4 regions of the Planococcus massiliensis genome follow, and region 4 is predicted to be linked to each of the others. Evidence: riboswitches for the same ligand, from Rfam matches in the RefSeq annotation. Region 4 holds a riboswitch; each other region holds the start of a gene.

Region 1 (5,942 bases), 370 kb from region 4:
CAATCACGTTTACGTATGGAGACTCAGAACTTTCCAAAGCAATGGCATCTTCCAGCGGGTTCAATCCGGCATCAATCGCATAGTTCGAGTTGATCAACAACGCATCGCCTTCGCCAGATTCGTATAATTGAACCATCAATGCTGCTTCGTAGTTTGCATCAAATTCAAGGTTTTTCGGGTTTTCCACGATATCGCTCACTTCAGCTACTGTCTTATCGACGCCTTCAGCTAAAGTGATCAACCCTTCTGCTTCAAGAAGCGATAAGATCCGGCCATGGTCGGCTACCGAGTTGCTCATTAGAATTGTTGCGCCTTCAGGCAGTTCTTCTAATGATGCATACTTTTGTGAATAAACGCCGATTGGCTCAATGTGGATGCCGCCGGCGTTTTCAAAATCATAGCCGAATTCTTCAATTTGAGACTCCAAGTACGGGATGTGCTGGAAGTAGTTCGCATCAATTTCTTCTGAATCCAAATCCTGGTTTGGCAGGATGTAATCTTGGTACGTTTCAATTTCCAAGTCAATGCCTTGCTCTTCCAGAATCGGTTTGGCTTTTTCTAAAATTTCCGCGTGCGGTACGTTGGATGCCCCGACTTTTAATGTGCTCGACTCTTCGCTTGATCCGCCGTTGTCGCTTCCGCAGCCCGCTAATGCCAGTACGGATAGTAATGTTCCTGCTACAAGTTTCTTCATGTTTGTGATCTCCCTTTTTTCTAAAATGTTTTATGGTTAACGCTTATCTGAACGAGTGGTCATCCAATCGCCGATAAATTGAATTGCAAACACAATCACCAAGATCAAAATTGTCGCCATCAGCGTGACATCTTCACGGCTCCGTTGGAATCCATCAAGGAAAGCCAAAGTCCCCAGTCCACCGGCACCAATAATGCCGGCCATCGCCGTGTATCCGACAAGCGCGATAGCGGTAACGGTAATTCCTGAAAGCAGCGCCGGCTTGGATTCCGGCAAAAGCACTTTGCGGATAATCGTCCACGTGGTCGCTCCCATTGAGCGCGCAGCTTCAATGACGCCTTTGTCAATTTCTTTTAACGCAATCAACACCATGCGTGCATAAAACGGAGCCGCACCGATAATCAGCGCCGGCAAAGCCGCGTTCGGTCCGCGAATGGTGCCGATCAGGAATTTTGTAAATGGAATCAATAAGATAATGAGAATAATAAACGGAATAGACCGGAAAATATTGACAAATGCACCGGTCAGCCAATTGACGATGCTATTTGCCCATAATTGTTTTGGTGCTGTCAAAAAGAGTACGATTCCGAGAACCAGCCCAATGACAAATGTGAAGAACGTGGACATGGCCGTCATGTAAAGCGTTTCAAGCGTCGCTTCCCACATGTTCTCCCAATCAACGTTCGGGAATAATGATTCAACCATTTGACATCACCTCCGTTTGAACGCTTTCTGCATTCAAGTAAGCGAGCGCCTCGCTAATTTCCTGGGCAGAGCCTTTCATCTGTAAAACCAAGGTTCCGTAAGCGCCGCGCTGCGTATGGGCGATGTTCCCTTGCACGATGTTGACATCGACTGGATACTTGCGGATCAGCTGGGTTAAAATCGGCTGTTCGGTCTGGTCGCCGACAAAAACCAATTTGACCAATTCGCCCGTCGGATACAGCTTCCGCAGATTTTTTATCGTTTCCTGGGAGTCTTCCGTATCTGTCACCTGAGCCACAAACCGCTTTGTAATTTCTGCTTTCGGCGACTGGAAAACTTGCAGCACATCGCCGAGCTCTACTACGCGCCCGCCTTCCATTACAGCTACCCGGTGGCAAATCTTCCGGATGACGTGCATTTCGTGGGTAATCAAAACAATCGTCAATCCGAGCCGCTTGTTGATATCGACCAGCAATTCGAGAATCGAGTCCGTTGTTTGCGGATCCAGTGCAGAAGTCGCTTCATCGCAAAGCAGCACTTCCGGTTCGTTCGCGAGGGCTCTTGCAATGCCGACCCGCTGTTTCTGCCCGCCCGACAGCTGGGATGGATACGCATTTTCCCGTCCTTTTAAACCGACCAATTCGACCAGTTCCAACACGCGCGCATCTCGCTTGTTTTTCGGCACACCTGCGATTTCAAGCGGAAATTCAATATTCTCTTTGACCGTGCGCGACCACAGCAAGTTGAAATGCTGGAAAATCATGCTGACTTTCTGCCGGGCTTTGCGAAGTTCGCTGCCTTTTATCGCCGTGATGTTTTGGCCATTGATGACAACCGATCCGCTTGATGGTTTTTCCAAACCGTTCAATAACCGGATCAACGTACTTTTACCGGCGCCGCTATAGCCGATGATGCCGAAAATTTCACCGGCTGCAATGGACAAGTCCACATCATCAACGGCGGTAAGGGCCCCTTTTCCTGTATCGAATACCTTCGATAGTTTTTTCAATTCAATCATCTTTTACAACTCCTGCCCCCAAAAATAAAAAACCCTTCTGCGCACCATTGAGCAGAAGGGTGAACGTGCAATAACACGATAACCGTTCTCTCATCTTCCAAAGTCAGACTTTGTGTGATTTGGCACCATTTCATTTTCATGACGGTTGCCGGGCTTCATAGGGCACTTCCCTCCACCACTCTTAATAAGAGTTACGCTATTTAATTAGTAATCAGAAATTCAATTTACCATGCAGGGGTTTATTCGTCAACCGTTTTTAACTTTTCGTATAAAAAAGGCACCGAATGAAACGCATAGATCTTTTCCTTCAATCGGCCATTCTCTGTAATGAGGAGGCATGGCACGCTTTCGACTTGATACAAAGAAGCAATTTCCTGTACATAATTTAAATTCGCTTTGCCCAAGCGGACATTCGGGACCAGTTCTTTGACGACATCCATCATCTTAGAAGCAACCTGGCAGGTGCCGCACATGGGCGTATATAAATAGTAAGCGGCTGATTGATGGGTGTTCTTTTCTTTCAGCCATTCTTTATGTGTCCATTCATTCATCTTGTTCATCCCTCGGTTACTAGCTTATTGACTTGAACATTTGCTGAAATCAGTACGTCCAGCAAGATCCGGATCGGTGTTGCCGCCACTTCCTTATAGCTTCGGTTGATATAGAAATGCCGGGCTTCCGGAAATTCCCGTTTAACTAGTTTCCGGAGCTGTTCACCTGATTTATCCGCGTCTACCAGAATGATGATATCCAGATCCTCATAAGGCAGCAGCAATTCTTCAAGCCTTGACGCACTTACTGTACCATTTGTGCATAGAATCGTCACGGGTTCTGCAATGAGCGGTGCAATTCGGGTTTTGTCGCTGCGCCCTTCGACCACGATCACCTTTTCCATAAGACTACACCTCACAGGAAGTAGATAGCTGCCTCAATTTGCAAAAGCTTTTAAGCATGAGTTCATACATCTTATTATAAAACGATTGCTGGATTTGTTCTAGGATCCTGCCTATTCAAATTTGGGGATGAAAAAAAGCGCCCGAAAAGGCGCTTTGATTTTATTCATTGATCATTTCTTTGTATTGGTCTGCAGTCATCAATTCGCCAACTTCAGCTTCATTCGGAGATTCGATTACCACCATCCATGCTTGTTCGTATGGAGACTCGTTCACATGTTCCGGATTGTCTTCGAGTTCCGCGTTCACTTCGATGACACGTCCACTGATTGGTGCGTATAATTCTGATACCGTTTTTACCGATTCAACGCTGCCGAATGGCTCATCTTTCTTAATTTCGTCGCCGATTTGCGGAAGCTCAACAAAAACGATATCGCCAAGTTCAGCTTGTGCAAAATGCGTAATGCCAATGCGGGCAGTGCCGCCTTCTACTTTTACCCATTCATGTTCTTTTGAATAACGAAGTTCTTGTGGTGTACTCATCGAAATCCCTCCAGATATGTAGTTAACTCAATTTCAGTTTGACATAAACCCCATTGAAATACAAGATTTCAAATGCGTCAGAGCCAAGCATTCTGATAATCCGCTTCCTTGAACCCAAGCGTCGTTTTCTGGCCGTCAAAAGCCAGCGGACGTTTAATCAGCATGCCGTCAGATGCCAGCAATTCCAGCTGTTCGTCTTCGGACATATTGAATAACTTTTCTTTCAAGCCAAGCGATCGGTAGATCATGCCGCTAGTATTGAAGAATTTCTTCAATTCCATGCCGCTGCTCTCATAAATCTTTCTTAGCTCTTCTTTTGACGGCGGATTTTCAGCGATGTGGATCTCATTGAATTCCACGCCGTTCTGCTCCAGCCATTTTTTCGCTTTGCGGCACGTTGTGCATTTTGGATAAGCGTAATAGGTAATCATATAGAAACCTCCTTTTCCACAAGCTTACCAAAATAAAGGCGGATGGTCGACGAGAAAAAAAGCGCAGCCCGCAAGCTGCGCTTTACAAAAAATCACACGACGTATTTTTCCGCTTCGATCAATTTTACCGCCGCTTCGCGTTTTTTCGCGATGACGTTGTAAGGCGTTGAACGCGTCAATTTGCGAAGCGCTGAAAGCATCATGCGCTGGTTGTCGCCTTCGATTGCAGCCAATAATGTTTCCTTCGCGTCTTTTTCGATTTTATCAAACGCTTCTTGGCAATAGATTTGCGTATAAAGCAATTTTTGCTGGGCTTTTTCTTCGCCTGAAGCTGCAATCGCTTTTTCTGTGCGAAGCACTGCAGATTCCATCGCGAAAACGTTGCTTACGATGTCCGCGATATTGACAAGCACTTCCTGCTCATTTTCAAGTTTCGTGCCGAATGTTTGTGCTGCAAGGCCTGCTGCCAGCAACGCAATCTTCTTGGCATTTTTCACCAAGTATTTTTCTTGCGCCAAAGCTTCTGTGCCGATTTCTTCCGGCATCATCATCAGCAATTCTTCCTGCAATTGCTGTGCATGCTGAAGCAATGGAAGTTCGCCTTTGACTGCTTTGCGGATCAACGTTCCCGGTACAAGCAAGCGGTTGATTTCGTTTGTTCCTTCGAAAATACGGTTGATGCGCGAATCGCGGTAGATGCGCTCGATTTCGTACTCTTGCATAAAGCCGTATCCACCGTGCATTTGTACGCCTTCATCGACGATATAATCCAAAGTTTCCGTTCCGAAGAATTTATTCATTGAGCATTCCACAGCGAATTCAGCAATAGCGCTTGCGACCAATTTGCCGTCCGCATGTTCTTCATCCGTGAATCCGCTCATGCGGTCTTCGAACAAGCCGACGGTGCGGTAAACGGAACTTTCAACCGCGTATAGATGGGAAGCCATTGTCGCTAATTTCTCACGCGTCAAGTTGAATGAAGAAATCGGCGTTTTGAATTGCTGGCGCTGGTTTGTATAAGGAATCGTCAATTCCATTGCACGTTTTGAAGCTCCGATTGTGCCTACGCCCAATTTATAGCGTCCGATGTTCAAGATGTTGAAGGCGATGATGTGGCCGCGCCCTGCTTCACCCAGCAAGTTTTCAACCGGCACTTCTGCGTCTTCTAAGATCAGTGTGCGCGTTGAAGAAGATTTGATCCCCAGTTTCTTTTCTTCCGGTCCAACCGATACGCCTGGGAATTCGCGTTCTACGATAAATGCAGAGAATTTATCTCCGTCGATTTTCGCATAAACCACGAATACATCCGCGAACCCTGCGTTTGTGATCCATTGCTTTTCGCCGTTCAAGACGAAATGTGTGCCTGCTTCGTTAAGCTTCGCTACGGTTTTTGCACCCAATGCATCGGATCCTGAACTTGGCTCCGTCAACGCGTAAGCAGCGATCATTTCACCTGTCGCAAGGCGCGGCAAGTATTTCTGTTTTTGGTCTTCGTTTCCGAAAAGTACGATTGGCAAGGATCCGATGCCGACGTGCGCACCGTGTGTGATCGAGAATCCGCCCGCTTTCGACATTTTCTCTGCGATTAGAGCGGAAGCAATTTTATCGAGGCCCAGTCCGCCGTATTGTTCCGGAACATCGGCTCCAAGCAACCCAAG
Region 2 (5,942 bases), 2.0 Mb from region 4:
AAAAGTTTCGGTAAGCAAAGCCTTCCACTTCGCTCTCACTGAAGTGCTTTTGCAGCTCATTGATCAAATTCTGGAATTCCGAAGCATTATTTAAATTTTTCATATAGGCGTCTATGCCATCGAAATCCGACCCGATGCCGATATGTTTAACGCCGCCTAAATTGCTGAAATGATCGATGTGTTTTACCAAATCGGCGATTCCCACATCTTTCCCGCCTTCTTTAATGAAAGGAAGGCAAAAGACGACATCAATCATGCCATTCTTGGCAAACATCGCTTTCGCTTGGTCGTCGTTCAAATTTCGGGGATGATCGCATAAAGCGCGTGCATTGGAATGGCTGGCAATCGGATAATCGGCAAGTTCCATGACGTCCCAGGAGCCTTTGACAGATAAATGGGAGACATCCGTAAAAATTCGGTGTTCATTGTTCAAACGAACCACTTCTTTGCCGAGAAGCGTCAACCCGCCGCCTCTTGGTTCACCGGCTCCGTCTGCACATAAATTTGCATTGTTCCAGGTGAGCCCAATCGAAAGCACACCCAAACGGTACAATTGGCGCAATTTCATCAAATCATTGCCAAACGCATCGGCCCCTTCCAGCGTTAGAACTGCACCAATCTCTCCTTCCTTCAGCGAGTCGATGTCTTCCCATTTTTTAATGTGATTCATAGAAGGATTCTTCCCAAGAATTTCTGTATAAAACAGGTCTACTTGTTCCAAGGCATGCTGCCATTTTTCATTGTCAGGCAGGTCCGGATATAAAAAGATCGCGAAGAACTGAACGTAGACGCCGCCTGCCTGCAAACGCTGAAAATTTGTATCAAGTTGATCAGAGTTCGTGAAATTCAACGGTTCTTTGCCGTAGAAAGTGCCGCGTTTGGCTAACTGAAGTTTTAGTAAAGCATCGCAATGCGTATCAATAATCTTCATTTACTCATTCCCTTCTTCCATGCACGCTTCAATGAACCCTTTAAAAATCTTCATAGAAGCTTCATCCGATGCAATCGCCATATTTTCCGGATGCCACTGGACACCGAGGACAAAACGGTGTTCCGTGCTTTCAATCGCTTCAATTACACCATCGCTTGCCTTGCCGCTGATCAAAAACGAATCCGGAACCCGGCGGTTCGCTTGGTGATGGCGGCTGTTCACTGTCAGTTTCACGCTCCCGGTCAACCGGTTCAGCAAAGAACCCTCCGGTACGTGAACGAAATGGGAGCCGTGGAATTTCGGCGCTTGCTGTTTATGCTGCAGCAAGTCCCCTTCGATTTGATCGGTGATGTCTTGATACATATCTCCGCCAACCGCAATATTGAGGATCTGTGCGCCTCGGCAAACCCCTAAAATCGGTTTTCCCAGTTCCAGCACTTTCTTCATCAGCTGCAGTTCAAAAGCATCGCGGGACGGGATAATCACACCTAAATTCGGATGCGGCTCTTCCCCAAACAAGGTAGGATCGATGTCATATCCGCCTGCTGCAAACAAACCGTCGATATGTTCGGCAATCTGCTCAATTTCCTCTTCTCTCCGCAAATGCGGGAGCATGATTGGCAGCCCCCCTGCCTGCATAATAGCTTCGGTATCAGCCTGCTCGATTGAATAATGGTCGTGCCCTAATTCTTTTGATGCGGTAATTCCAATAATCGGTCTCATTCTATATCCCCCATTACTTTATCTGAATATAATAAACATACAGAATAAATCGCTAAATTACTAGCTGATTCATTGAAGTTCTTTTTTTTCACGCTAAAAAACCATGGAGCATTGAAGGCTCTCCATGGCTTCCCTTAAATTTGCATAAGGTTTTTAACGAACTTCTGCTTTCTCCAAGGAAAACTTTTTTCCATGATGATGGGCAGGCAGCCGGTCCCCTTTGCCGAACAGGCGATCACGCAATGTGCTCCCTTCGTATTCAGCCCGCAATAAGCCCCGTTCACGCAAAATCGGCACCACCAATTCGATAAAATCTTCGAATGTTCCCGGTGTTATGGCGTAGGCAATATTAAAGCCGTCCACTCCGGCTTCTTCCACCCATTGCTCCAAAGTATCAGCGACCTGTTCAGGTGAACCCACCGTATATGCACTCATGCCGCCGATTCCCACAAATTCCTTGATGTCGTCTACTGTCCATTTCTTTTCCGCATCAATTCTTGTGAAGTTTTCCAACGCTGATTGGATAGAGTCATTCTCAATGTATTCCAAGGGCTGGTCAGGGGCATAGCTCGACAAGTCAATTCCCGTCCATCCGCCGAATAAAGCAAGCGCCCCTTCATGGCTGATATGTTTTTTGTACTCTTCGTATTTTGCCCATGCTGCTTCTTCCGTTTTTCCGACAATCGGCGTCAGCATCGTTAAGATCTTCACTTCTTCACGGGACCGGCCTGCACGTTCGATCTGCTCATGCAATTTATCCACTGACCGCTTTGCGGCTTGGATGGTCGGCGCCCCGATAAAGACGCATTCTGCATTCTGTCCGGCAAACTCCACTCCTTTTTTGGATGCCCCCGCCTGATACAGGACTGGCGTCCGCTGCGGGGAAGGTTCCGTTAAATGGGCGCCGGGCACTTTATAATATTTCCCTTCATGATTGATGTCATGGACTTTTTCCGGATCGGCGTAGATGCCATTCACTTTGTCCAAAACAACGGCGTCTTCTTCCCAGCTGCCTTCCCACAGCTTGTAGCAGACTTCCAAATATTCTGCCGCGATATCGTAGCGTTCATCGTGTTTCACTTGATCCTCCAGCCCGATATTGAGCGCAGCGCTTTTTAAATAGGAAGTGACGATGTTCCAGCCGACGCGGCCATTCGTCAAATGGTCCAATGTCGACATCCGGCGCGCAAATGTGTAAGGATGTTCGTGAGTCGTCGAAGCGGTAACGCCGAAGCCTAAATGTTTTGTCACGGCAGACATCAATGGCACGACTAACGCAGGATCGTTTACCGGAGACTGTGCACCTTGCCGCACTGCCGCATCGCGTGAGCCTTTATAAACATCGTAGGTTCCGAGTACATCTGCCAGAAAAATGGCGTCAAAACCGCCGCGTTCCAAAAGCTTTGCCAATTCAATCCAATATTCGCTCGTCTTATACGTATGAGAGCGATCTTCTGGATGTGTCCATAATCCTGGGGATTGATGGCCGGCACAATTCATGTCAAAAGCGTTCAAGTAAATCCGTTTTTTCGCCAATAGCTTCTCCTCCTCAAAAATCCTTTTCGTTTTAAGCGCTCGTGACAGGCTGTCTTTCAATAATCTCCAAGAAATAATCCAGCTGTTTTTTCAAACGCTGCTCCACTTGGGCTTCAATGATCGGCTCATGCGGATTCGTTTTATCAATTTGGCTGTCGACTAAGTAGATTCCTTTCAAATTTTGTCCCTTCAAGTTCGCAAGCAGCGGTTTTAATGTATATTCAAGCGCTAAAAGGTGAGCGGAACTGCCTCCCGTCATCAACGGCAAGACCGGAGTCGCTTGCAGAACATCCTGCGGCAAGAGATCAATCAATGCTTTTAGCACACCTGAATAGGCTGCTTTATAGACGGGTGATCCTACAATAACGCCCCGTGACTGGTGGATTAACGCGCTGATTTCATCGATAGCCGGACTATCGAAACGCCCTTCGAACAAATCGTCTTTCAGAACGTCTCTCACTGAAATATGGGTGACCGAAATTCCTTTCCTCTCCAATAACCCTCCTAAATGCTTTAATACTGTTTCAGATCTGGAGTCCTTTGAAGGGCTGCCTGATAAAATTACAACTTCACTCATCTGATTCTTCCTCTCTGATTAAAATTTTATTCAAAAATGAAAAATGGCCTCCTTTTCTCGATATCAAGAAAAGAAGGCCATTAAATCTAATAGGTCCTGTCCTTATCTCTCAAGAAAAAATCTTCTTGCTGGAGTTAGCACCTTTCTGACAATGTCAGAGGTTGCTGAAGCGTCAACGGGCCAGTCCCTCGGCTTCTCTGGATAAGTTTATTCGATTAATGCCTATCATAATACTAGGGATTAGGGGTGTCAAGCTTTAAATTTATTATTCTGACTCTTCGCTTTCAGATACAGCCAAATGCCCGCTGCTCCCAAGGCAGCAGCCAGATAGCCGTAAATGGGAATTGGACTGGCTGACATAAAAGATGTAAACGCCTCATAATTCCCGTTAAAATAATGCCCAATGCGGAGCATAGCAAAACACCACGGGTAAATGCCGATAAAAGTCAGCACCGCATATTTTCCAAGCGGAATTTTACTTATGCCAGCCAAATAGGAAATGTAGTTGCCGATGCCGAATGGCCGCGAAATCGCAATGCTCCATATGCCGTAGCGGCGAAACAAATCGGATGCTTTTTTTAACCCTTTATGGAATTTTCTCTGAAAGATGTTTTGGAATTTATTGCCCAGGAAATAGGGAATCAAACACGCCAGGTTGTACGAAGCTGCCAGTCCTGCCGACAACCAAGCGGTGGCCGGCAAGTCGTGATTCAATAATCCGCCATAAGCTATCACCAGCGCCACTCCAGGAAACGGCAAAGAAGATCCTTCCAAAAACATGACGCTGAATAATCCTTTCATCCCCAAACTTTCGAGAAAAGCCAGTATTCCTTCAATCATACCGCCCACTCTCCAGTCCTTTAATTGCCCACTAAAATCTTTTCGAGCTCCATGTAAATTTCATCCGAGTTCTTCAGGCTCAAAGAATTTTTATAAGCTTTAATGCGCTTCTGGAAACGCCCAATGGCTTCCTCATCCGCCAAAGTTTCGTCTAGAAAATCCATCAGCCTGCGTCCTTCAGGCACTGCAAACACCAGTTTTTCCTCCAGCAAGTAAGCCAGATTGATTTCCTCCTGGCCCGGAAGAGCCGCCGGAATAAAAATCGGCAACTCTTTCCGCAGCGCTTCGCTGACGGTGACGCCTCCCGGTTTTGTCACAAGAGCATCCGCTTTGCTGTACAGCTCATTCATCATTTCCTTTGAAGAAATGTAGGGGATCGCATGGATCGCCGGATGGTTTAAAGCGGTAATTTTCTGCTGAAGTTTTTTGTTGGTTCCGCATAGAACTTGAAAATTCCATTTTTCCTCGTTAACCTCTTCATCCAGCTGGTTCAAGACTTCGCTCAGTCCCGTGCTTCCTCCGGAAACTAAAACGGTTAGCCGTTTAGTGGAATGCCGCTCTTCCTGACGGCTGAACTTTTCACTTACCGGTATGCCTGTCACAAAAATACGGTTTTCCGGAATTCCATAGCGCTGGCATAACGCTCCTTTTATCGCTTCGTTTGGAGCAAAATGATATTCGATGCATTCTCTTCCCCATACATCATTCACAAAAAAATCCGTGTACACATTCAGGCAAGGGACTTTGCATTTTCCTTGTTTCTTCAACTTATTGATGAAAATCGACGGAAACCCATGTGTGCAAATGATTAAATCGGGTTTTTCCCTTTCTAAAATCTCGCTGACTTTTTTCATGAAAAGCCATTCATACGTTTTATGGCTCTTTTCTTTTGACGATTTATAGGCAAATTGCCGATAAATCCATGCATACGAATTGGGTGCTCTCCGTATCCAATTTAAGTAGGCCTTAACAGTTACCGATTCCACTTTTGCATTCCATTCGCTCAATAAATCCACCTTTTTGCATTGGACTTCCCCAGTATGGTCTCGGATGAATTCACTCATTGCTTCCGCCACTTGATGATGGCCGGAAGGCATACTGTTCAATAGCGGAAATATCAGTACTTTTTTCATGTTATAGAGCCTCCATCAACATAGTATTTTCCATTTTGCATGGCTGTTCAGAAACCAATGGCGGATAAGACGATAAGGGGCCACTATAAGCAAGCTGCAGAAAATCCGCACAGAAAATATCTCGCGGCATCATTAATCGGGAAGGCTTTTGCGAAATTTCGATTCTGCCTTGACGCAGCACTTCTGCTACAAATTGGGAGCA
Region 3 (5,942 bases), 440 kb from region 4:
TAAGAAAGCTTCATGCGGTTTCCGACGCCGTATTCGCCGCCAGTCCAGCCTGTATTCACTAGGAAAACATCGACATTGTGATCGTCGATTTTCTCACCCAGCATTTCAGCATACACCGTTGCGTGAAGCGGAAGGAATGGTGAACCGAAGCATGTTGAGAATGTTGCTTCAGGTGCCGTGATTCCGCGTTCTGTACCGGCAAGCTTCGATGTATAGCCGCTTAGGAAATGGTACATCGCCTGTTCTTTTGATAGTTTGCTGATCGGAGGCAAGACGCCAAATGCATCCGCCGTCAAGAACACGATCGTTTTAGGGTGTCCGCCTACAGACGGGTCTACAATATTATCGATTGCTTGAATCGGATAAGCTGCTCGTGTATTCTCAGTTAGGGAACCATTGTCATAATCAGGGATGCGCGTTTCCGGATCCACTACAACATTTTCAAGAACCGATCCGAAACGAATCGCGTCATAAATCTGCGGTTCGTTTTCACGCGATAAATTGATGGTCTTCGCATAGCAGCCGCCTTCGATATTGAAAACGCCGTTATCCGACCAGCCGTGCTCGTCGTCGCCGATCAATTTGCGGTCGCCGTCTGCGGATAAAGTCGTTTTTCCTGTACCAGACAATCCGAAGAATAACGTAACATCGCCGTCTTTGCCAACGTTCGCTGAGCAGTGCATAGGAAGAATGCCTTTTTCCGGCAAGATATGGTTCATAATCGAGAAGATGGATTTTTTCATTTCGCCTGCGTATTCTGTTCCGCCGATCAAAATGATTTTCTTTTCCATCGAAACGATGATGAACGTTTCAGAATCTGTTCCATCAACCGCAGGATCCGCATGGAATGTCGGTGCATAGACAACCGTAAATTCCGCTTCGTGCGCAGCCAGCTCTTCTTTTGTCGGGCGAATGAATAGTTGATGCGCAAACAGATTGTGCCACGCGTATTCATTGATGGTTTGGATCGCCAAGCGTGATTCGTGGTCTGCGCCGGCAAAGCCTTTAAATACATATAACGCATCTTTTTGCTTCAAATGGTCGATGACTTTCGCATACAAATTCTCGAAAATCTCAGAAGAAATCGGGCGATTGACATTGCCCCAGTCTATTTTGTCTCTCGAAATCGCTTCATCAACGATGTACTTATCTTTTGGCGAGCGGCCTGTATATTTGCCGGTTTCAGCTGCTACAGCGCCTTCTCGAGTCAATACCGCTTCCCCACGGGATGTTGCAGCTTCCACTAATTGTGGAACTGATAATTGGACGTGCACGTTTTGGCCATTTAAAAGATCCTTTAGGTTGTTTTTAATATTCACTGGATTCATTTATATGTACCTTCCTTTTCGGTTATTCCCATTGCGAATGGGGAGGATGTATATTCGAAGATTAGTATAACACATTGTATTAAATAGTCTATACTAATAACGGGTGGAATCGAAAAAAACGAAAATAATGTGCTTTTTGAAGGCCAATAAACCTATAATATCTTTTATTCAAACGGATGGTCATTAAAACGTTGACATCGCTTTGCACATTCCGTATGATGAAAAATTGAACGGATACTCTTATTCCGAGCTGGTGGAGGGGTCAGGCCCAATGAAACCCGGCAACCTGCTGCGATTTGCAGCGATGGTGCCAAACCTGTAGCAAGGCTTTTAGGCCTTGGATGATAAGAGTGAAAGGTGCTGCTGATGATTTCTCCTTTCCTCATGCAAATGATGGAAGGGATTTTTTTATGAAATTTTGCCCTTAATCCTCGTGTGCAAGAGCCACAACGGCTTAAAGTTCAATCCCTTTTGGGAACGGACTTGACATGGGAAACGAGTACCGTATCAATTTCGAGAGCAATCTCGCAGGATCTAAGGAGGAACACATTTTGACAAACCGTCGATTATTCACGTCAGAATCAGTAACAGAAGGGCATCCGGATAAAATTTGCGATCAGATTTCAGACGCCATTTTGGATGCCATTTTATCAGAAGACCCAAATGCACGCGTTGCATGCGAAACAACCGTAACGACTGGACTCGTTTTAGTCGCAGGAGAAATCACGACTTCTACGTATGTTGACATTCCGAAAGTCGTTCGTGAAACCGTTCGCGAAATTGGCTATACCCGTGCAAAATACGGATTCGATTCTGAAACAAGTGCCGTTTTGACAGCGATTGACGAACAATCACCGGACATTGCTGCCGGAGTCAATGTAGCGCTTGAATCGCGTGAAGGCCAAATGACAGATAAAGAAATGGACGATATCGGAGCAGGGGACCAAGGCTTAATGTTCGGCTATGCAACAAACGAAACCGAAGAATTCATGCCGCTTCCGATTGCTTTGGCGCATAAATTGGCGCGCCGCCTTGCAGAAGTGCGGAAAGAAGAAATTCTTCCTTACTTGCGCCCGGATGGGAAAACGCAAGTAACGATCGAATACGATGAAAACAATAAACCATTGCGTGTAGATACGATTGTCATTTCGACGCAGCATCACCCAGAAGTGACGCTTGAGCAAATCCAGCGCAATCTTAAAGAATATGTCATCAACGAAGTGGTTCCTGCACACTTGATCGATGAAGAAACAAAATACTTCATTAACCCGACTGGCCGTTTTGTTATCGGCGGACCACAAGGAGATGCCGGCCTTACAGGACGCAAAATCATCGTAGACACTTACGGTGGCTATGCACGCCACGGCGGCGGAGCTTTCTCCGGGAAAGACGCAACGAAAGTGGACCGTTCGGCAGCTTATGCCGCTCGCTATGTAGCGAAAAACATTGTCGCAGCCGGCCTTGCTGAACGCTGTGAAGTGCAGCTTGCTTACGCAATCGGCGTCGCACATCCCGTATCAATTGCCGTTGATACATTTGGAACAGGCACAGTAGAAGAAAACAAATTGATTGAGCTTGTGCGCGGAAACTTTGATCTTCGCCCAGCAGGCATCATCAAAATGTTGGATCTTCGCCGTCCAATCTACAAACAAACGGCAGCTTATGGCCACTTCGGCCGCACGGATATCGACCTTCCGTGGGAGCGCACGGACAAAGCAGCTGCTTTGAAAGAGCAATCCGCCCAATAATAAAGAGAAAAGACGGCTGAGCGAATTTTGCTCAGCCGTCTTTTTTTCTATTGAAGCGATTTATAGTAAGCGCCTTTTTCAGCGTATTCGCGGACGATGCGCTGCATGTCTTCGATGTCTTCTTCGCGCAGCTCGCGCACCACTTTTGCCGGCCGCCCAAATGCCAGCATGCCAGGAGGGATGACTTTGCCTTGCGGAACAAGGCTGCCAGCGCCGATAAATGCACCTTCTCCCACTTCTGCTCCGTCTAGGATGATGGAACCCATTCCGATCAGTGCCCCTTTGCGGATTTTACAGCTATGCAAAGTCACTTGATGGCCGATGGTCACTTCGTCTTCCAAAATCAGCGGGTTCCCCGGGCTTTGGTGAAGCATGCACAGGTCCTGGATATTGGTTTTCTTGCCGATAATGGTAGGTGCGACATCGCCGCGGATGACGGTATTGAACCAAACCGATGAATCTTCACCGATTACAACATCGCCTGTAATCGTTGTATGGTCAGCGATAAAAGCCGAAGGATGAATAGATGGATGCTTGTCTTTGAATGGGTAAATCATGGAAAACCTCCAGTAAAAAAGATAAGATAATATTAATCCTATCAAAATAAGCGCAAAGGTCAAATGCACGTTGCAGGCTGCGCTAAGGAAAGGGGGGCAATACATGTGGAAATGGGAATCGATCGGACCGGCGAAAGCGGTAGTGGTCCTTGTACACAGTGCATATGAACATCATCTGCGCTATGCCTGGCAAATCGATCAATGGCGCGGCGCGAACTTCCACGTCATCATGGGCGATTTGCCCGGGCATGGCGAAAATGCTGGAAATGAGAGCGCTCACCGGGAATCGTTTGACGAATATGAGAAATCCATCAAAACAGCTGTGAAAGTGGCGATGGAAAATGAATTGCCGGTATTTATCGTGGCCCAAGGATTAGGTGCGACTCTCGCGATGGGTGTGCTTTCCAAAAATAGAATAAACATCGCCGGCGCTATTTTCACATCGCCTTGGCTGCAATTGATCAAGACCCCTTCTAAATTCTCGAATGCCTTGACCGGCTTTCATAAAGTAACATCGCGGGTAAAGATCAATCACCATATTTCCATTGAAGAATTGACCAAGAACCAGGAAGTGATCGAGCAGGAAAAAGAGGATCCTTTCTACAGGACTGAGATTTCAGTTGGCTGGTATCATGAACTTCAATCGTATTTGAAGCAGCTGGCCCAAAGCAAAGGGGCATTTCCGGATATTCCGGTGTTTATCCATACAGGAGAACGGGACATCATCACCGATAAAGAAATGGCGAAACGTTGGCTCAAACAGCAGAACCTGAAGGAATTCAGCTATAAAGAATGGACAAACGGCTACCATGATTTATTCCAGGAGCCTGAACGCGAAGACATTTTCATTTCTTCGCATTTATTCATCAAAAATGTTTTGCGTTCGTTAGGATACGTGGTGCAATAAGTTTTGTGAGAGAAGGGATGACATGGCATTAGCCTACAGCATATTAGACCAATCACCGATTTCAGAAGGCCTTACACCCGAGCAGGCGCTGAAGGAAACGGCAGAGCTTGCACAAATGGCGGAGAAATGGGGCTATACGAGATTTTGGGTTTCTGAACACCACGATGCAACGACGCTTGCAGGATCTTCACCCGAAATTTTAATCTCCCATTTAGGGGCGGTGACCAATACCATTCGGCTCGGCTCAGGAGGCGTCATGCTGCCGCATTATGCTTCGTTTAAAGTGGCCGAAAACTTTAAGCTGCTTGAAACTTTATACCCGGGACGGATTGACGTCGGAGTTGGCCGGGCGCCGGGCGGGATGCCGCGGGCGAGCTACGCGCTGAATGATGGCCGGAAACGGGATGTAGACCGTTTTCCCACTCAAATAGATGAACTGCGCATGTATTTGGAAGACCGGATTCCGGAAGACCATCCCTACTATGGCATGAAAGCAACGCCGGTGACAAAGTCAGCGCCGCCTGTGTGGGTGCTTGGCTCTAGCCAAAGTTCTGCGCAACTCGCTGCTGAAAAAGGCTTATCTTATATGTTCGCCCAATTCATCAACGGAGAAGGCGGCCAAAGTTTTGCCGAAACCTACCGCGAACGTTTTGAATCGAAGGATGGATCAAAGCCATATCAAGGCGTGGCGATTTTCGTTGTGTGCCAAGAAACGGAAGAGAAAGCGGAGTGGGTGGCATCTTCCATGGATTTGTCTTTAGCTATGGGGGCACAGGGAATGCCGTCAAACGGTACGCCGCCGCCAGAGCGCGCATTCAATTATCCTTATTCGAAATTCGAACGCCTGCTGGTGGAAGAAAACCGCCGACGGATGATTGTCGGGACGCCGGAAAAGGTGGCCGATGCTTTGGAGGCGTTGGCAGAAGGCTATGGTGCGGAAGAATTGATGCTCGTGACCATTACCTATGATTTCGCGGACAAATTAACTTCTTACCGATTAGTGGCAGAAGAAATGCAGAAACGGCAAAGCAAATAAAGCAATTAGACGATTTACTTTTGGAAAAATCGAATCGCTTCTTAAGACGAATAAACGTCCGCAAAATGTTTTCAACATTTGCGGATGTTTTTTTATTGCCCTGGAAAATAAAAAAAGGCTTGCAATTAGGAAGCAAAAAATATAATCTATAAAACGTAATGATTACAGTTTGTAAAATGTTTAAAAGGAGCGAATCAGAATTTTTTATTGTGCTAAGGTTTTGATGTTTAAGAAGGGGAAAAATTTTTGCGGTTTCACAAAACGTAATGATTACGAATAAAAAGAAAGGCAATTGGGTTTTGAAAGACTGTACATAAAGATATGACATTTAATTTCAGGAGGAATAGAAAATGAAGAAAACAATAA
Region 4 (5,942 bases):
GGCATCTTATTTAAAAAGCGAGGGATTGGCATGTTTGTAGCAGAAGGAGCGAAAAAAACATTGGTAAATCAACGCAAAAAATCATTTGTCGACAATTACGTTGTTGGATTAGTACAAGAAGCAAAGAAACTCGGTATCTCCCAAGAAGAAATCATTGAACTGATCAAAAATGCGAAAGGAAGTGACACGTGATGGATGCTCAAATCAAATTGGCTAACGTGACATTGAAATTTGGTAAATTTGAAGCGTTAAAAGACTTGTCACTATTACTTGAATCGAATCGGATCCACGGCTTAATCGGACGAAACGGCGCAGGTAAAACCTCCCTTCTGTCTTTAATCGCCGCTTTCCGGGACACAACGGAAGGCCAAGTTTTCATTGACGGCGAACCTGTATTTGAAAACGCCGATAAAATGCTGCAAGTATCTTTTATTTACAACAAAGACTACAAAGAAGAGTACGAGAAAATTCCGCAGTTTCTTGAATTTCCGGAATATTACCGGCCAAATTACGATAAAGAATATGCCGACTATCTGCTGAAACGATTTAAACTCCCATTGGATAAACCGATCAGCAAATTGTCGAAAGGGATGCAGTCTGCGTTGAATGCCGTCATCGGACTGGCGAGCCGTTCCCCGATTACGATTTTTGATGAAGCTTATGTAGGCATGGACGCTCCCGCGCGTGAAATCTTTTACCAGGAAATTCTGGCTGATCAGGCGAAGCATCCTCGTACGTTCATTCTTTCCACTCATTTAGTATCGGAAATGGATTATCTGTTTGATCAAGTCGTCATCATCGACCAAGGCCGCCTCGTGCTGAACGAAGATTACGAAACAATCGCTTCCCGCGGCGCTTCTATTACAGGTGCAGCGGATCAAGTCGATGCATTTGTCGCCGGATTAAAAGTTTTGAACGAACAAAAGCTTGGCGGTACGAAATCCGTAATGGTCTACGGCGCTTTAAGTGAAGAAGACCAACAAAAAGCGCAGCAGCTCGGCTTAGAAATCGGCCCGGTTTCCCTGCAAGATTTATTCATCCACTTAACAGAGGAGGTACACTGATATGAAATCGGTCAAACTCTATCCGAAAATCGCAAGGGATTCTTTCTTGGAGCAATTTAAATGGAGCATCTGGTTTTTCTCATTTCTGACACTTGCCCATGTCATCGGCATGTTTATCGCCAATCGCAATGACGCAAATGTGGAAGGGTTCTTCGTCTTCTCCAGCTACTCAGCCGCTATTTTCATGCTCGTCTGTGGAATCATCGCTGCTTTCGGCTTCATGGCGTATTTTGTCCAGCAGGGAATCAGCCGAAAAGATATGTTCTTCGGGGTAGTCATCGGCGCTTTCGGACTCACAATTGCTGTCACTGTGGTGCCGCTTGCTATCCATGCCATCGAACACCTTATTTCCAACTTCATCTCCATGCCTGTGAAATCAGACAGCCTGACCATTTTCGAACGGACAAGCGGCTGGTTTTCTGCCATCGGGGTCTTCTTCCTGAACGTGTTCACTTATTATTTGGTCGGCTGGCTGATCGGCATCGGCTATTACCGCTTTAATTGGCTGATTGGACTCGGGTTTGTCGGGCTCGCGATTGTGGCCCTCAGCTTGAACGGATTCTTCTGGGGAGAAGCAGGCTTAAGCACCATCATCCCTTGGATTCCGTACATTTTAACTGAAACAAGCTTGCTGATGTCCGTGATCGGTTCGCTCCTTTTGATTGCCGTATTGATCATAGCTACCCGCATGCTGACAAAACGCATACCGATTAAACTGTAATAAATTAAAAACGAGTTTCCACTGGATAAATTTCATCCCGTGGAAACTCGTTTTTTTCCTATTAAAGCGCACGCTGCTGCCAGTCTTTCAGCACGGCTTGCTCTTTTTCCGGATCCATCCCCGCTTTTCGTTCAGCCGTTTCCCTTGTCATTTCCCATTCGCGGATGGCCCGAATGGTCTCAGTGAGCGGGCGGAACCTTAATCCGGCCTGTAAAGCTTTTTGGATATCCACTCCAAGAAAGCCATTCATGTACATGCTGTCTGGAATCCACAGCGGCAATTCGGACCACCCTTCCACTTTGTGGCCCAACAGAAATTGCTCATCCACCCAAACAAAATCCGCATCGTTCTCAAGAGTTGAGTTGCATTCCTCCAAAAATTTCTCCATCGTCAGTGTGGAGTCGGGGCCGGTCGCATTAAATGTGCCTGTCCGTTGTTCTTCGACCAGCCGGAGGATCCATTCTGCCAAATCCCGGACGTCGATAAACTGGATTTCCTTGTCTCGCCGTCCAGGCGCCAACACCTCACCGCCTTTTGCTACGCGGTTAACCCAGTACGTAAAACGGTCCGTGAAATCATGAGGGCCGACAATAAGTCCCGGCCGGATATTCAGGGCACCTTCCGGAAATGCACGTTCCACTTCTTGTTCACACAAAAATTTCAACTCACCGTAATGTTCATTGATGGCAACTTCCGCCTCTTTTGTTTTCAATTCTCCCAGCTTTCCGCTGAAAGCCGGCCGACTGCGTGTTCTTCATTTATCCCCGGAGATTCTAAATCGATGTAAACCGATGCGCTTGAAATGAATGTGTAATGTCCTACGGATTTTGCCAGCAGTTCCGCAGATTCCTGAACGGACCATGGAAGATAGCCGGATGTGTCAATAACGGCGTCCCATCTCCGCCCCTTCAACGCTTGTAAATCCCCGTACCGGTCGCCGATCAATTTCTCCACTTCTGGAAACAAATCCGGATTCGCTTTCCCTCTATTGAATAAGGTCACTTCATGGCCGCTGCTGAGAGCCGCCTCGGTCAGAAATCGCCCCATAAAGCGGGTGCCTCCAAGGATCAAGATATTCACGTACACTCCTCCTTCAATTTACTGAATGAAAAACGATCTGCTTTCCTGCTTCTTTTATTCTGCAAAAGCTCCAGACAATCCTCTACTGAAAATAAAATAGATGCACCTCTCCAAAACCCTGCTGCTTTCTTATATACTAAAACCAACAATAGCAAAACCCATTAAAGGAGGAATTAGCATGAGCAAGCAATTATCACCCGAACAACGCGAAGCATTTCTCAACACGTTAAAAGAGCGGTTCGAGAAAAACATCACCCGCCACGAAAATTTCGAATGGGCCAAAATCCAGGACAAACTGGAAGCGAATGAAGACAAATTATGGTCGCTCCATGAAATGGAACGGACTGACGGCGAACCGGATGTCGTGGATTATGACGCTGCAGCAGATGAATTCATTTTCTTTGATTGCTCCGCAGAAAGCCCGACTGGCCGAAGAAGCGTCTGCTATGACCCGGAAGCATTGGAATCGCGTAAGAAAAACAAGCCTGAAAACAACGCGGTCGGCATGGCGGCGGACATGGGCATTGAATTGCTGACGGAAGAGCAGTACCGAAAGCTTCAGACGCTAGGGAAATTTGATATGAAGACATCGAGCTGGGTGCAGACTCCTGCTGAAATCAGAAATCGCGGCGGCGCCCTTTTCTGTGATTTCCGCTACGGGCAAGTGTTTCTGTATCATAACGGAGCGGATTCGTATTATGCCGCTAGGGGATTCAGGGGATCGTTGAACGTTTAACAACTTCTAATAAAAAATAAGATGAGGTTTATCAGAATTTTGTGTTGACGGTAAAATATAATGATGATACAGTTGTCAACATAGTTTAATAGCAATTTGTTCTTATCATGAGAGGTGGAGGGATTGGCCCTACGAAACCTCGGCAGCGGGCTCACTTTAGAGCACTGTGCCAAATCCAACAAGCTTTGATTAGCTTGAGAGATAAGAAGAGCAGAATATCAATGTGATGTCGCATGCCTGCCTCTTCTTATAGAAGAGGCTTTTTGTTTGCCCTCATATCTGGAAAATTCTATTAACTTAAAACCAAGTAAACCAATAGAAAAGGAAGGTGCAAAGACATGAAAAACACCAAACAGCTTTTATGGCTCGTCGCAATTACAGTAATCGGTTTATTTCTAACTGCATGCAGCAGCAATGAATCTTCAAATGAAGTGAATGCTTCAACAGAAAACAAGGAACAGAACACTTGGGATCGAATTGAAGAAGCAGGCAAAATCGTTGTCGGCACAGAAGGGCTTTACTACCCGATTACCTATCACGATGAAGAAACAAAAGAATTAACAGGATATGATGTAGAACTTGCTCGTGCCTTAGGAGAAAAGCTTGGATTGGAAGTTGAATTCAAAGAAATGGAATTTGACGGATTGCTGCCAGCTCTTCGCAATGGCCAAATTGATATTGCCGCGAATGATTTTTCGATTACCGACGAACGCAAAGAGATATTTGATTTCACGATTCCAGTCAAGCATTCATATGGTTCAGCCATTGTCCGTGAAAGTGACAACTCCGGCATTGAATCAGTAGAAGATTTGAAAGGCAAAAAAGTCGGGGGGTCCGCGACCAGCAATTACTCAAAATTTGCTCAAGAACAAGGGGCTGAAGTGATTGTCTACACAGGCTCTGACACGGTGCTTCCAGAAATCGTCAGCGGCCGCGTCGATGCTACGCTAAATGACTATCTTGTCTTGTTGCGCTCACTTGAACAGTTTGATAAACCGGGATTGAAACTGGCTGAAGATGTTAGATTCTCATTCAGCAGCAGTGCTATCGTAATGCCGAAAGATAGCCCGGAGCTGAAAGGAAAACTTGACGGTGCTATTGAGGAGCTTCTTGCTGATGGCACATTGAAAGAAATTTCAACTAAATTTCTTGGTGCTGATGTAACACAGCCGCTTGAAGAAGAATAAACATTTTTTGAGGAATCCTTGGATTCCTCTTTTCTAGATACTAAGTAAAGGAGTCTTCCAATGGCCGACTTTAAATGGAAATATCTTTTTAATGTAGAAATCGCAATTGATTCTCTTCCTTTTATTCTGGAAGGAGCTTGGCAAACCATCTTGATTGCACTGGTCAGCCTAGTATTTGCTTTGATCCTCGGTTTATTTGTAGCCCTTGCCCGAATGAACCGCTTTATCGGACTGTCTCTCCCAGCCCGGCTTTTTATCTCCTTTATGCGCGGCACTCCGCTTTTGGTGATGCTGTTTATCCTGTATTTCGGCTTTCCCATGATCGGCATTGAAATGCAGCCGCTTACTGCTGCCATTATCGGCATCAGTATTCATTTTTCTGCCTATACGGCCGAAATTATCCGTTCTGCCATTTCTTCTGTATCGAAAGGACAATGGGAAGCTGCTGAGACGCTTCGAATGAGCTATTGGCAAACTATGACGCGCATCATTTTGCCGCAGGCAACGCGCATTGCTTTGCCTCCACTATCGAGCACTTTCATGGATATCATCAAAGGAACTTCGCTAGCGATGGTCATCACTGTTTCTGAAATGTTCTACCGCGCTAAAGTGGTGGTCGGGCAAACTTATGAAAGCCTAACCTTATATATTCTCGTGGCACTCATTTACTGGTCCATTTGCATCCTCGTCACCTTACTTCAAGATTATTTAGAGAAAAAAGCAAATCGCTATGTCACTGCATGATAGGAGGTTTCCAAATTGATCAAAGTTGAAAATTTAAGCAAGCAATTCAAACAGGTAGAAGTCTTGAAATCCATTTCATTGGAAATAAAAAAAGGCGAAGTTGTCAGCATCATTGGCCCATCCGGTTCTGGCAAAACAACCTTACTGAGATGCCTGAATCTCTTAGAAACGCCTTCAGGCGGTTCACTTCAAATCAATAATGTCCATGTTTCATTCACTGGGAAAACACCAAGTAAAAAGCAAAAAGTTGATGTTCGCCAATTTTCTGGTATGGTCTTTCAGCATTTTCATTTATTTCCGCATAAAACCGTGATTGACAATATTATTGAAGCACCGCTTGTCGTGCAAAAACGGAACAAGCAGGAATTGGTGCGTGAAGCAGAAGGATTACTGGAAAAAGTTGGACTTTT

What was found. A riboswitch is a leader RNA that binds a small molecule or an ion and turns the genes downstream of it on or off. The one in region 4 is predicted to bind S-adenosylmethionine.
Region 1: another riboswitch for S-adenosylmethionine. It lies ahead of BN1080_RS11385 (methionine ABC transporter ATP-binding protein); the one in region 4 lies ahead of BN1080_RS13285 (transporter substrate-binding domain-containing protein).
Region 2: another riboswitch for S-adenosylmethionine. It lies ahead of ssuE (NADPH-dependent FMN reductase); the one in region 4 lies ahead of BN1080_RS13285 (transporter substrate-binding domain-containing protein).
Region 3: another riboswitch for S-adenosylmethionine. It lies ahead of metK (methionine adenosyltransferase); the one in region 4 lies ahead of BN1080_RS13285 (transporter substrate-binding domain-containing protein).

Annotation. Positions count from the first base shown of each region.
Region 1 covers NZ_CCXS01000001.1:2,284,560-2,290,501, forward strand. Annotated here, with positions in the region: gene BN1080_RS11375 (MetQ/NlpA family ABC transporter substrate-binding protein) at 1-694, opposite strand, end outside; gene BN1080_RS11380 (methionine ABC transporter permease) at 731-1,399, opposite strand; gene BN1080_RS11385 (methionine ABC transporter ATP-binding protein) at 1,392-2,417, opposite strand; SAM riboswitch class I at 2,505-2,608, opposite strand; gene BN1080_RS11390 (thioredoxin family protein) at 2,657-2,968, opposite strand; gene BN1080_RS11395 (ribonuclease M5) at 2,974-3,312, opposite strand; gene gcvH (glycine cleavage system protein GcvH) at 3,473-3,853, opposite strand; gene BN1080_RS11405 (arsenate reductase family protein) at 3,931-4,284, opposite strand; gene BN1080_RS11410 (acyl-CoA dehydrogenase family protein) at 4,377-5,942, opposite strand, start outside.
Region 2 covers NZ_CCXS01000001.1:622,901-628,842, reverse strand. Annotated here, with positions in the region: gene BN1080_RS03160 (dipeptidase) at 1-931, opposite strand, end outside; gene BN1080_RS03155 (gamma-glutamyl-gamma-aminobutyrate hydrolase family protein) at 932-1,654, opposite strand; gene BN1080_RS03150 (LLM class flavin-dependent oxidoreductase) at 1,808-3,190, opposite strand; gene ssuE (NADPH-dependent FMN reductase) at 3,222-3,767, opposite strand; SAM riboswitch class I at 3,867-3,975, opposite strand; gene BN1080_RS03140 (DedA family protein) at 4,017-4,607, opposite strand; gene BN1080_RS03135 (MGDG synthase family glycosyltransferase) at 4,628-5,740, opposite strand; gene BN1080_RS03130 (hypothetical protein) at 5,742-5,942, opposite strand, start outside.
Region 3 covers NZ_CCXS01000001.1:2,213,659-2,219,600, reverse strand. Annotated here, with positions in the region: gene pckA (phosphoenolpyruvate carboxykinase (ATP)) at 1-1,328, opposite strand, end outside; SAM riboswitch class I at 1,566-1,679, shown strand; gene metK (methionine adenosyltransferase) at 1,880-3,076, shown strand; gene BN1080_RS10945 (gamma carbonic anhydrase) at 3,124-3,633, opposite strand; gene BN1080_RS10940 (alpha/beta fold hydrolase) at 3,737-4,540, shown strand; gene BN1080_RS10935 (LLM class flavin-dependent oxidoreductase) at 4,563-5,576, shown strand; gene BN1080_RS10930 (ZinT family metal-binding protein) at 5,927-5,942, shown strand, end outside.
Region 4 covers NZ_CCXS01000001.1:2,656,585-2,662,526, forward strand. Annotated here, with positions in the region: gene BN1080_RS13260 (GntR family transcriptional regulator) at 1-192, shown strand, start outside; gene BN1080_RS13265 (ATP-binding cassette domain-containing protein) at 192-1,064, shown strand; gene BN1080_RS13270 (hypothetical protein) at 1,066-1,785, shown strand; gene BN1080_RS17380 (NAD-dependent epimerase/dehydratase family protein) at 1,847-2,497, opposite strand; gene BN1080_RS17385 (NAD-dependent epimerase/dehydratase family protein) at 2,494-2,865, opposite strand; gene BN1080_RS13280 (DUF4256 domain-containing protein) at 3,044-3,601, shown strand; SAM riboswitch class I at 3,701-3,809, shown strand; gene BN1080_RS13285 (transporter substrate-binding domain-containing protein) at 3,940-4,788, shown strand; gene BN1080_RS13290 (amino acid ABC transporter permease) at 4,849-5,532, shown strand; gene BN1080_RS13295 (amino acid ABC transporter ATP-binding protein) at 5,548-5,942, shown strand, end outside.